One region of the Pseudomonas sp. S2_E01 genome, then DNA from elsewhere that is predicted to be linked to it. Evidence: predicted binding sites of a transcription regulator. Region 1 holds the regulator's gene; the other holds the start of a gene.
What was found. The regulator sigma-54, encoded in region 1, starts transcription at its own class of promoters, with help from an activator protein. The targets are predictions, from matches to a motif close to ANTGGCATNNANNTTGCTNT.
Positions count from the first base shown of each region.

Region 2: AB4O36_RS17785 (circularly permuted type 2 ATP-grasp protein) is a predicted target of sigma-54. The motif match lies at 2,418-2,437, and genes of this name have one in related genera.

Region 1 is NZ_CP162762.1:4,742,533-4,748,457, reverse strand. It holds gene AB4O36_RS22130 (HPr family phosphocarrier protein) at 1-9, opposite strand, end outside; gene rapZ (RNase adapter RapZ) at 25-882, opposite strand; gene ptsN (PTS IIA-like nitrogen regulatory protein PtsN) at 885-1,349, opposite strand; gene hpf (ribosome hibernation-promoting factor, HPF/YfiA family) at 1,362-1,670, opposite strand; gene AB4O36_RS22110 (RNA polymerase factor sigma-54) at 1,743-3,236, opposite strand; gene lptB (LPS export ABC transporter ATP-binding protein) at 3,419-4,144, opposite strand; gene lptA (lipopolysaccharide transport periplasmic protein LptA) at 4,145-4,693, opposite strand; gene lptC (LPS export ABC transporter periplasmic protein LptC) at 4,680-5,252, opposite strand; gene AB4O36_RS22090 (KdsC family phosphatase) at 5,260-5,784, opposite strand; gene AB4O36_RS22085 (KpsF/GutQ family sugar-phosphate isomerase) at 5,784-5,925, opposite strand, start outside.
Region 2 is NZ_CP162762.1:3,835,237-3,841,161, forward strand. It holds gene AB4O36_RS17775 (transglutaminase family protein) at 1-16, opposite strand, end outside; gene AB4O36_RS17780 (alpha-E domain-containing protein) at 13-963, opposite strand; gene AB4O36_RS17785 (circularly permuted type 2 ATP-grasp protein) at 976-2,385, opposite strand; gene AB4O36_RS17790 (ribonuclease E inhibitor RraB) at 2,779-3,123, opposite strand; gene AB4O36_RS17795 (hypothetical protein) at 3,323-3,556, opposite strand; gene speE (polyamine aminopropyltransferase) at 3,779-4,654, opposite strand; gene AB4O36_RS17805 (PLDc N-terminal domain-containing protein) at 4,889-5,080, opposite strand; gene AB4O36_RS17810 (hypothetical protein) at 5,153-5,683, opposite strand; gene AB4O36_RS17815 (methyl-accepting chemotaxis protein) at 5,859-5,925, shown strand, end outside.

The DNA.
Region 1 (5,925 bases):
AGCAGGCATCGCGATGTGAATCCTTTAGCTGAGGTCGCGGTGGCGGACCTGGACGTTCTTCAGAGTTTTTTGCAGGACCTGGCCCAGACGTTCAGTCAGGTAGACGGACCGATGATGTCCGCCTGTGCAACCAATGGCAATGGTGACGTAGGCGCGGTTGCTGGCGGCGAAGCGGGGCAACCATTTGAGCAGGTACGTGGAAATGTCCTGGTACATCTCCTCGACGTCCGGCTGGGCGGCCAGGTATTCGGCTACCGGCTGATCGAGCCCGGATTGCTCGCGCAATTCAGGCTTCCAATAAGGGTTGGGCAGGCAGCGTACGTCGAATACCAGGTCGGCATCTACCGGCATACCGCGCTTGAATCCGAAAGACTCCACGAGGAACGCCGTGCCGGGTTCTGGCTGGTTCAGCAGGCGCAGCTTGATGGTATCGCGCAACTGATACAGGTTAAGACTGGTGGTATTGACCTTGAGGTCAGCGAGGTCGGCAATCGGCCCGAGTAGTGCTGTCTCATCGGTGATTGCCTCGGCCAGTGAGCGATTGGCGCTGCTCAGTGGGTGACGGCGACGGGTTTCCGAAAAACGTTTGAGCAGCGTCTCTTCGTCGGCATCCAGATACAGCACATCCACCTGGATATGCCGGCTGCGGACTTCTTCGAGCAGTTCCGGGAAACGGCTCAAGTGGCTTGGCAGGTTACGTGCGTCAATGGAGACGGCCACCAGCGGTTGCGTCAGTTCGGTGTGGATCAGCGCGCGTTCAGCCAGTTCCGGCAGCAGCCCTGCGGGCAGGTTGTCGATGCAGTAGTAGCCGTTGTCTTCGAGCACATCGAGCGCGGTACTTTTACCTGAGCCGGAGCGGCCACTGACGATGATCAAGCGCATGATTAGTGCCCGTTTTGCTCGTCCAGGACAACCTGATACAAGGCTTCATTGCTCGCGGCGCTGCGCAGGCGATCACGGACTTCCTTGCGATCGAGCATGCTGGCGATCTGGCGGAGCAACTCAAGGTGCGCATCGGTAGCAGCTTCCGGGACCAGCAGCACGAACAACAGGTCTACCGGCGCGCCGTCGATGGCGTCGAAATCGATGGGTGCATCCAGGTGCATCAAGGCGCTGACGGGCGAGGTGCAACCCTTGAGCCGGCAGTGCGGAATGGCGATGCCGTTGCCAAAACCGGTCGAGCCGAGTTTTTCACGGGCGATCAGTGCCTCGAAGACATCTTGCATTTCCAGATCGGGGACTTCCCGTGCGATCAGGTTGGCAATTTGCTCAAGGGCTTTCTTTTTGCTGCCGCCCGGCACGTTCACGAGGGAACGGCCGGGGGTCAGTATGCTTTCAAGTCGGATCATGGGTAGGGAGTGTTAACGACCGGTTGCGCCCTGGAGGAGGCTCTGGGTCTTTTCCTTATGCTTTTTGAGTTGTTTATCCAGCTTGTCGGTCAGTGCGTCGATGGCCGCGTACATATCGGTATGTTCCGCGTTGGCGACCACTTCACCGCCAGGAATATGCAAGGTGGCTTCGATTTTCTGTTTGAGCTTTTCGACGGTCATCGTGACCTGGACATTGGTGATCTTGTCGAAGTGTCGCTCCAGCCGATCGAGTTTTTCGCCGATGTAGGTGCGAAGAGGTTCGGTCACTTCCAGTTGGTGTCCACTGATGTTGACTTGCATACAGCTTCTCCTTCGTTGCCAGTGCATAAAGCGGCAAACAAATGTTTGCCACTGGAACGCTGTGGCGTGGCCCTACATCAACCGCTTGCGTTCGCTTGAAGGCGCGATCCCGAGGGATTCGCGGTACTTGGCGACGGTGCGGCGAGCCACCTGAATGCCTTGTGCCTCCAGTAAACCAGCGATCTTGCTGTCACTCAACGGCTTTTTCTGATTTTCCGCCGCTACCAGTTTTTTGATGATCGCGCGGATCGCCGTGGACGAGCATTCACCGCCTTCGGAGGTGCTGACATGGCTGGAGAAAAAGTATTTCAGCTCATAAATACCCCGCGGGGTATGCATGAACTTTTGCGTCGTCACGCGGGATATCGTCGATTCGTGCATGCCCACCGCTTCGGCGATGTCATGCAACACCAGCGGTTTCATCGCTTCGTCGCCGTACTCCAGAAAACCGCGCTGATGCTCGACGATCTGGGTGGCTACTTTCATCAGTGTTTCGTTTCGGCTCTGCAGGCTCTTGATGAACCAGCGCGCTTCCTGCAACTGATTGCGCATGAAGGTGTTGTCGGCACTGGTGTCGGCGCGGCGCACGAAACCGGCGTACTGGGCGTTGACCCGCAGGCGTGGCACCGATTCCTGGTTCAGCTCCACCAGCCAACGCTCGTTGTCCTTGCGTACGATGACGTCGGGGACGACGTATTCGGCTTCGGTGGACTCGATTTGCGAGCCCGGGCGCGGGTTCAGGCTTTGCACCAGCTCGATCACCTGGCGCAGTTCGTCTTCCTTGAGCTTCATGCGGCGCATCAGCTGGCTGTAGTCGCGGCCGCCGAGCAGGTCGATGTAGTCGGTGACCAGACGCTTGGCCTCTGCCAGCCAGGGTGTCTTGGCGGGGAGCTGGCGCAATTGCAGCAGCAGGCACTCACCCAGGTTTCGGGCGGCGATGCCGGCAGGTTCGAATTGCTGGATGCGGTGCAGGACGGCTTCGATTTCGTCCAGTTCGATGTCCAGTTCCGGATCGAAGGCTTCGAGGATCTCCTCGAGCGTTTCGTCCAGGTAGCCCTGATTGTTGATGCAATCGATCAGGGTCACGGCGATCAAACGATCGGTATCGGACATCGGTGCCAGGTTCAACTGCCACAGCAGGTGACTTTGCAGGCTTTCGCCGGCCGATGTGCGGGTGGTGAAATCCCACTCGTCGTCATCGCTGCTGGGCAGGCTGCTGGCACTGGTCTGATAGACGTCTTCCCAAGCGGTGTCGACGGGCAGTTCGTTGGGAATACGCTCGTTCCAGTCGCCTTCTTCGAGGTTGTCGACCGTCGGCGCGCTTTCCTGGTAGGAGGTTTCCTGAGTGTCGGGGGTGGGCTTCTGTTCGACGTTGTCGGCCATCGGGTCGGTGTTGTCGAAGTCGTCGCCTTCCTCCTGGCGTTCGAGCATCGGATTGGACTCCAAGGCCTCCTGGATTTCCTGTTGCAGGTCCAGGGTCGACAATTGGAGCAGGCGGATGGCCTGTTGCAGCTGCGGTGTCATCGTCAGCTGCTGGCCCATTCTCAAGACTAGCGATGGTTTCATGGCAGGGGCTTAACACCTTTTTCCGGCGCACATGCGCCATCCACTACAGGGCGCCGAAGCGCCAAACATAAGCAAATTATATGCCTGAAACAGCAGCGTTTGCCTAGAGCGCTGTAACAATAAAAAAGCCTTGATTTTTTATTGATACAAGCGCTCGGTAGATCAGCCAGGGACCTCGACGCTTAAAGGCGGAACTCGTGGCCCAGGTACACTTCCTTGACCAGGTCGTTGGCCAGGATGGTTTCAGCGTCACCTTCGGCAATCAGTTGGCCATCGTTGACGATGTAGGCGGTTTCGCAGATATCCAGGGTCTCACGGACGTTGTGGTCGGTGATCAGCACGCCAATGCCTTTGGCCTTGAGGTGATGGATGATCTGCTTGATGTCACCGACCGAGATCGGGTCCACGCCGGCGAAAGGTTCGTCGAGCAGGATGAATTTCGGGCTGGTCGCCAGGGCGCGAGCAATTTCCACGCGGCGGCGTTCACCACCGGACAGGCTCATACCGAGGTTGTCGCGGATGTGGCTGATGTGGAATTCCTGCAACAGGCTTTCCAATTCCTTGCGACGGCCGGCCTTGTCGAGTTCCTTGCGGGTCTCGAGGATCGCCATGATGTTGTCGGCGACCGAGAGCTTGCGAAAGATCGACGCTTCCTGCGGCAGATAGCCGATACCGGCTTTTGCGCGGCCGTGCATCGGCTGGTGGCTGACGTCGAGGTCATCGATCAGGACGCGGCCCTGATCGGCCTGGACCAGGCCAACGATCATGTAGAAGCAGGTGGTCTTGCCGGCGCCGTTAGGGCCAAGCAGGCCGACGATCTGACCGCTGTCGATGGACAGGCTGACGTCGCGCACGACCTGGCGGCTCTTGTAGCTCTTGGCCAGATGCTGAGCTTTCAGAGTTGCCATTTACGGGGCCTTTTGCTCTTCGGTTTTCTTTTTAGGCTGGATCACCATGTCGATACGCGGACGCGACTCTGTCACGTTGGTACCCGTGGCGCGGCCGGCACTGGCAAGTTTCTTGTTGGTGTCATAGACGATTTTCTCGCCCTGGGTCACGTTGCCGTCCTTGTCGATGACCTTGGCGCGGTCGATCAGCACGACGCGGTCCTGCGTGGCGTGGTACTGGATGGTCACGCCGTAGCCCTGCACCGGCTTGGTGTCGCCCGCCGTTTGCAGTTGCTCGAAGTAGGCGAGGTTGCCCACCGAGGTCACCACGTCGATGTCACCGTTGGGCGCCCGGGTCATGGTGACCTTGTTGCCGGTGACCTTCATCGAGCCCTGGGTGATGACCACGTCGCCCGTATAGGTGGCCACGCCGTTCTTGTCGTCCAGTTGGGCGTCGTCGGCCTGGATGCGGATAGGCTGCTGCTGATCGTTCGGCAGAGACCAGGCGCTCACGCTTCCCAGTGCTGCGCTCAGACCGAGCAAAATAGGGAGGGTTTTAACGAGCCTCATACTGTCCTCTTACGTTCGATAGCAGGTGAATCCTGCTGTCCTTCAGATACGCTTTCATTCCTACGCCAGTCGATACGCCGCCAGCGCCGTCGATTCTAACGGGTTGCTGGGTCTGCGCATATTGCTGCTGTGGGAACACTGTCATGCGGGTGGAAGTGATCAGGGTGTCGCGTTTCTTTTCGTCAGTGCGCTTGACGCGTACGTTGTCGATCAGTTCAACCTCGGTACCGCCTGGGTTCACTTCACCGCGATCGCTGGTCACGTGCCATGGAAAATCGGTGCCACGGTACATGTTCAGGTCCGGCTTGGTGACCAGTGTGACGTCGGTGGCTTTCACGTGCTCGGCCTTGTCGGACGTCATTTCGTACTGCACGCGCCCGTCTTCGAGGTATTGCAGGGTGTGCGTGTTGGTCGCATACCAGTCGATGGGACTGTCTTCGGATTTGGCCACCGGCTTGTCGAGGAAGCGTTCCGGGCTGATGTTCCAGTAGCCGACCGCAGCGAAGATGGCTGCGATGCAGGCGAATATCACTATGTTGCGAAATTTCTTGCTCAGCATAATTGGCTCACAGGTACGCGGCGTTAGCCGCATCGAGGCGGCCCTGGGCGCGCAGGATCAGTTCGCAGAACTCGCGAGCGGCACCGTGGCCACCACGGGCCAGGGTAACGCCGTGAGCGTGTTCACGGACAAAACTGGCGGCATTGGCCACCGCGATGCCCAGGCCGACGCGACGAATCACCGGCAGGTCCGGCAGGTCGTCGCCCAGGTAGGCGACTTGCTCGTAGCTCAGGTTGAGCTGGGCCAGCAGCCCGTCCAGCACGACCAGTTTGTCTTCGCGACCTTGATACACATGGGGAATGCCCAGGTTCATCGCCCGGCGCTCGACCACCGGGCTCTTGCGGCCGCTGATGATCGCCGTTTGCACGCCAGCGGCCATCAGCATCTTGATGCCCTGGCCGTCGAGTGTGCTGAACGACTTGAATTCGCCGCCATCTTCAAGGAAGTACAGGCGCCCATCGGTCAGGACGCCGTCGACATCGAATACCGCCAGTTTGATCTGTTTACCGCGTTGCAGCAGGTCCGCACTCATTACATTACTCCTGCGCGCAGCAAGTCGTGCATGTTCAGGGCGCCGACCGGACGATCGTCACCGTCAACCACGACCAGTGCGCTGATTTTGTTGTCTTCCATGATTTTCAAGGCTTCGGCCGCGAGCATTTCCGCGCGGGCG
Region 2 (5,925 bases), 910 kb from region 1:
TAATGGAAAGTCTCATGCCGCCTCCAGGTAGGAACTGTGTATGGCATTGCCCAACTGGCGCACCAGCGGGATGAATTCGGTCAGCCAGGCGTGCAGGCCTTCCTCGAGGATTTCATTGATGCCTGTGTAACGCAGGCGGGCGTCCATTTCCGCCGCCAGACGTTGTGCAGGCCGGCCGTTGGCACCGGGTAACTGAGCAAGGATCTGGTCGATTTCCTCGGTGCAGGCCCGCAAGGAGCGCGGCACGTCGACGCGCAGCAATAGCAGTTCCGCGACCTGCCGGGCACCTGGCGCATCGCGGTAGATTTCGGTGTACGCCTCGAACGACGACAGGGCGCGCAACAACGCACTCCACTGGTAATAGGCGTGAGCCGTGCCGTCGCTGACCGCTTCGGCCTGGTCGCCGGCCATTTCGTAGCGGGCATCGAGCAGGCGCAAGGTGTTGTCGGCCCGTTCGACAAAGGTGCCCAGTCGAATGAAACGGAATGCATCGTTGCGCATGATCGTGCCATAGGACGCGCCACGGAACAGGTGCGAACGCTCCTTGATCCATTCGCAGAAACGGCTCATGCCATAGCGACTTAAACCCTGTTCGGCGATGCCGCGAATTTCCAGCCAGGTGGCATTGATGTTTTCCCACATGTCGGCGGTAATCCGCCCACGCACCGCATGGGCGCTGGCCCGCGCGGCACCGAGGCAGCTGTAGATGCTCGCCGGGTTGGCCGCGTCCAGTGCGAAGAAATGCAGCAGGCGTTCGGCGTGCAATTCGCCGTGACGCGCCAGGTAATCGTCCAGGGTGCCGGTGATCAGCAACGGCATGGCCAGTTCGTGCAAACCATCGCCACGACCGTCCTGGGGCATCAGCGACAGCGAATAACTGATGTCGAGCATCCGGGCGAGGTTTTCCGCCCGCTCCAGGTAACGCGACATCCAATACAAATCCGAGGCAGTTCTACTTAACATGGCAGGCTTCCTTCAATCCTCGACCACCCAGGTGTCCTTGGTTCCGCCACCCTGGGAGGAATTCACCACCAGGGAGCCTTCTCGCAGGGCAACGCGGGTCAAACCACCGGGCACGACCCGGGTTTCGCGGCCTGACAATACAAACGGGCGCAGGTCGATATGCCGCGGTGCTATGCCGTTCTCGACGAAGGTCGGACAGGTCGACAAAGACAACGTCGGTTGCGCGATATAAGCATGGGGCTTGGCCTTGATGCGCGCGCGGAACGACTCGATCTCCGCCGTCGTCGCGGCCGGCCCCACCAGCATCCCGTAACCGCCGGAACCCTGGGTTTCCTTGACCACCAGGTCCGGCAGATGGGCCAGGACGTGGGAAAGCTCGGAAGGATTACGACACTGGTATGTAGGAACGTTCTTCAAGATCGGCTCTTCATCCAGGTAAAAACGGATCATGTCGGTGACGAACGGATACACCGACTTGTCGTCTGCCACGCCGGTACCGATGGCATTGGCCAGCACCACGTTCCCTGAGCGGTAGGACGACAAAAGCCCCGGAACACCGAGCATCGAATCCGGATTGAACGCCAGCGGGTCGAGGAATGCGTCGTCGAGCCGGCGGTAGATCACATCGACGGCTTTCGGCCCGTCCGTGGTGCGCATGAACACCTTGTCATCGCGCACGAACAGGTCGGCGCCTTCCACCAGCTCGACGCCCATTTCACGGGCGAGGAATGCATGCTCGAAGAACGCGCTGTTGAAGCGCCCCGGCGTCAGCACCACCACGCTGGGGTTGTCGATCGGGCTGGAGCTTTTCAGGGTGTCGAGCAACAGGTTCGGGTAGTGGTCGATCGGCGCGATGCGCTGGGTCGAGAACAACTCGGGGAACAGCCGCATCATCATCTTGCGATCTTCGAGCATGTAGCTGACACCGCTGGGGGTGCGCAAGTTGTCTTCGAGCACGTAGTACGTGCCATCGCCATCGCGCACAAGATCGACGCCGGAGATGTGCGAATAGATATCGCGGTGCAGATCCAGCCCCTGCATCGCCAACTGGTACTGCTCGTTGGCCAGCACCTGCTCGGCCGGGATGAAGCCGGCCTTGATGATGCGCTGCTCGTGGTAGAGGTCGGCGAGGAACATGTTCAACGCCTTGACCCGCTGGATGCAGCCGCGCTCGACAATCCGCCATTCACTGGCGGGGATACTGCGCGGGATGGTGTCGAAGGGAATCAGGCGCTCGGTGCCCTGCTCGTCCCCATAGAGCGTGAAGGTAATCCCGGCGCGATGGAACAGCAGATCGGCTTCGCGACGGCGCTGAGCCAGCAGCTCATCCGGCGTTTCGGCCAGCCAACGGGCAAATTCCCGGTAATGCGGGCGAACCTGGCCGCCGGCATCGTACATTTCATCGTAATAGGTGCGGATCATGCCGTACTCCTTGTCACCCGGACTAACAGGCCTTCGCAAGGCCCGTGCCATCGGCATAAACGCTTTAATATCAATCGGTTGGATATTCAAACTGCATTGGCCGCACCATTCCTGTGCGACAAATGCTCCAACCTGATCATCCCCGCTTCATTGCAAGGCAATACTGCGGTCTATCAGCAGCATAGCCAGAGTTGATTTCACTGCTCGGCTGTCGATGCGGATAATCCACCCATTCGCTGGATTTGCTCCCCGAACTTCCCTTTTAGCCGCCTCCCCAGGCGGCTTTTTTTTGTCATCTATTCTTGTTTCAGGATTTTGCCAAGACGGGTTTCACCCTGCTCAAACGAAAACGGCCAACCCGAAGGTCAGCCGTTATTGAGTGCGGTCATAATGTCAGGCGAGTCGCCCTCGCACCTCCTGCTTGACGCCCCATCCTTCGATGATGCCGCCGAGCGGTTCGACCACGGCCTCGAAATCCTGCTCAAAGTCGCCGATACCGTCGTAGGTGGCGTACATCACTTTGCTCAGTTCCAGAGACCATGCGCCATCGTCGCGCGCGCTGACTTGTGCATTCAAGGATTCACCACAGTAATGCCCTGCCGCCCTGCGCGCCCGCTCCTCGTCCGGGAAAATGGCGTAGAACTCGATGGGATGGAACCGTGAAAAATCGAAACCGCCTTCTTTCATGCGGCGCAGCACCGAGCTGCTGATGTCTTCTTGATAGGCTTCTGTGCTCATGAAACGTCCTCCTTAAACCGATGGATAGACTTTCCGTACTCCCTACGCCCGCACAAACAACGCGGGCACTGCGATGGGAACAAGCATGTAGCTGACAAGACCAGACCTTAGCGATCCATTCGCTGATCTCGCTTGCAGATTAGCCCCTTGCAAGTCGAGCTGCCAAGGCCTGGTTGTAGCAGATGTGCGGTGAGGTGTTTCAGACGGGGGAGATACCGAGGATTTGTATGCTGTTCTGAATCTTGAGACTTTTTACACTCGCGTCGCTGGTTCGCCCTTCCAGATCGTTCAGATCCAGTTCGGCGGCGACTGGCAGGAGCCGAGCCTTGATGAGTTTGGCGGCTTGCTCGTTATCCGGGCACTGCTCACACTCAAAGACTTCATCGACTGTTTCGCCGTGATCATCCACGAAAGTGACTTTCCACTTTTGCATCAAAGCCTCCTCGAACAAACCCGTATGTGGGTTCACATTTATCTGGACTTTGGCCTTGGGGGAACGTTCACATGGATTGCGATGCACAGATACAAATAAATAGCAGGACTCCACTGTAGGAGCGGGCTTGCCCGCGATGGCGGTGTGCCAGATATAAAACTGGCGACTGGTCTACCGCTATCGCGAGCAAGCTCGCTCCTACATGGGGGGGTGTTTAAGCCTTTAGTCGTTGCTTGGCTTGTTCACTGCCTGCAGGACGTATTGTGGCAAGGCAAAAGCGCCCAGGTGGATTTCCGGGTTGTAGTAGCGGGTGACGATGCCGCTGCCGGCGAAGCGCTGTTGCAGGGTTTCGCGAGACAGTTTGCGGTACGCGGTGTCGGTCGCGCCCCAGGCGAAGGTCATCGAACCGCCGATGTAGGTCGGCACTGCGGCCTGGTAGAAGTGCCAGTCCGGGAACAGGCTGCGCAGGCGCCCGGCAGTGGTTTTGACTTCTTCGATCTGCATGAACGGCGTGCCGTTCTGGGTTACCAGGATGCCGCCTTCGTTCAGGCAGCGATGGCAGGCCTGGTAGAAGTTTTCCGAGAACAGCACTTCGCCCGGGCCGATCGGGTCGGTGGAGTCGGAGATGATCACGTCGAATTTTTCAGTGGTGGTGGCGACGAAACGCATGCCGTCGTCGATCACCAGGTTCAGGCGTGGGTCCTCGTACGCACCTTTGGAGTGGTTCGGCAGGAATTCCTTGCACATGTCCACCACGGTGCCGTCGATCTCGACCATGGTGATGTGCTCGACGCTGCGATGCTTGGTCACTTCACGCAGCATGCCACCGTCGCCACCGCCGATGATCAGCACGCGCTTGGCGTTGCCGTGCGCCAGGATTGGCACGTGGGTGAGCATTTCGTGGTAGATGAACTCGTCGGCTTCGGTGGTCTGGATGACGCCGTCCAGCGCCATGACCCGGCCCATGCGCGGGTTTTCGAAAATCACCAGGTGCTGGTGTTCGGTGCGCACTTCATGCAGCAGTTTTTCCATGCGAAAACGCTGGCCGTAGCCTTCGTAGAGGGTTTCCAGGTACTCGCCTGTCGGGATGGTGGTCATGGGAAGTGCTCCGAGGAATGCGGGTTGCAACGGACGGTGACCCGCCCGTAATGGAAAGGCGCGCATTCTACGTTGCGCAAGATGACAGGTCGAACCTCTGTTGATGGCTGGACCAAACCTCTGTAGGTGCTGGCTTGCCTGCGATGGCTTCACTGAAGTCATTCAGACAGATCGCAGCGCTGCCATCGCTGGCAAGCCAGCTCCTACAGGGTCGGTGGTGTCGTGGGAATAGTGTCAGATCCGCACATTACCTCGCGGTCCGGCGATGGCCCAGATGATCAGGCCCAGAACCGGTAGGAGCAGGATCAGCAGCACCCAGATGATTTTCATCCCGGTGCTGGCGCCGCTTTTCAGCACGTTGATGATGGCCCAGATGTCCAGGGCAAGAATGATCAGGCCAATCAGGCCATTGAACGTTGAACCCATGGTGTCGCTCCCTACTAAGAGTGGTGTGCCTCTTAGAATAGTCGGCCGTTGCCAGGGTTCCGTTTTATTCGATTAAACGTGGATCGCCACTTTTAATGCTTCGAGGGATGGTGCGGCAGCGATGCCGATTTGAGCGCACAGCTCAAGCACACGCGGGACGTCGTTGCCGTAGACCAGCACCACCTGCAATTCGTCGTCGAGCAACTGGCTGAAATTCAACAGTGTGTAACCGCCATTTTCCTTGTTCATGCTGCCCATCTGCACCTGGATGCGATTGAGCGCGGTCAAGGCCTCGGTCTTCGCAAGTTGCTTGGGTTTGATGTTGAACGTCACGTCCGGGCCGAACGAAGCGACGATCTGCGCAAACAGGTCCATGTAAGTGTCAGCCTGGAACAGCACCGTTTCCGGCAGGCTGCCGACCACGACCCACTCGCCCAATGGAATCGGGAAAGTGTCGTCGTAGTTGATGTCCGGAATGGCTGCCAGAAAAGCACCGGGGTCTGCGTAGGCTTGCGCAGCCTCATCGGCGATCTTGAGAATTTCGTCTTCGCCCATGCACCCGGAGCTGATTTTGCTGATGAGTTCGACGAGTGCGGCTTTCATGGGCGATGTCCTGTAGCGAGGGAATTTTGAAGGCGCGAAGAATAGCGCATTACGCCGTTCATCGCTGGGCGGGTGCGACGACGGGAAGGTTGACGCATATCAACATCCACGGCACGGTATGCGGCACAATGCTGGCACCTTGCCAATGCTGTTTCCGCTATCAGAGAAAACCTCCATGGGTGCCTGGATTAGCAATATCTCGCTGAAATATAAATTTTGGGCGGTCAACGCGGTCGCCTTCG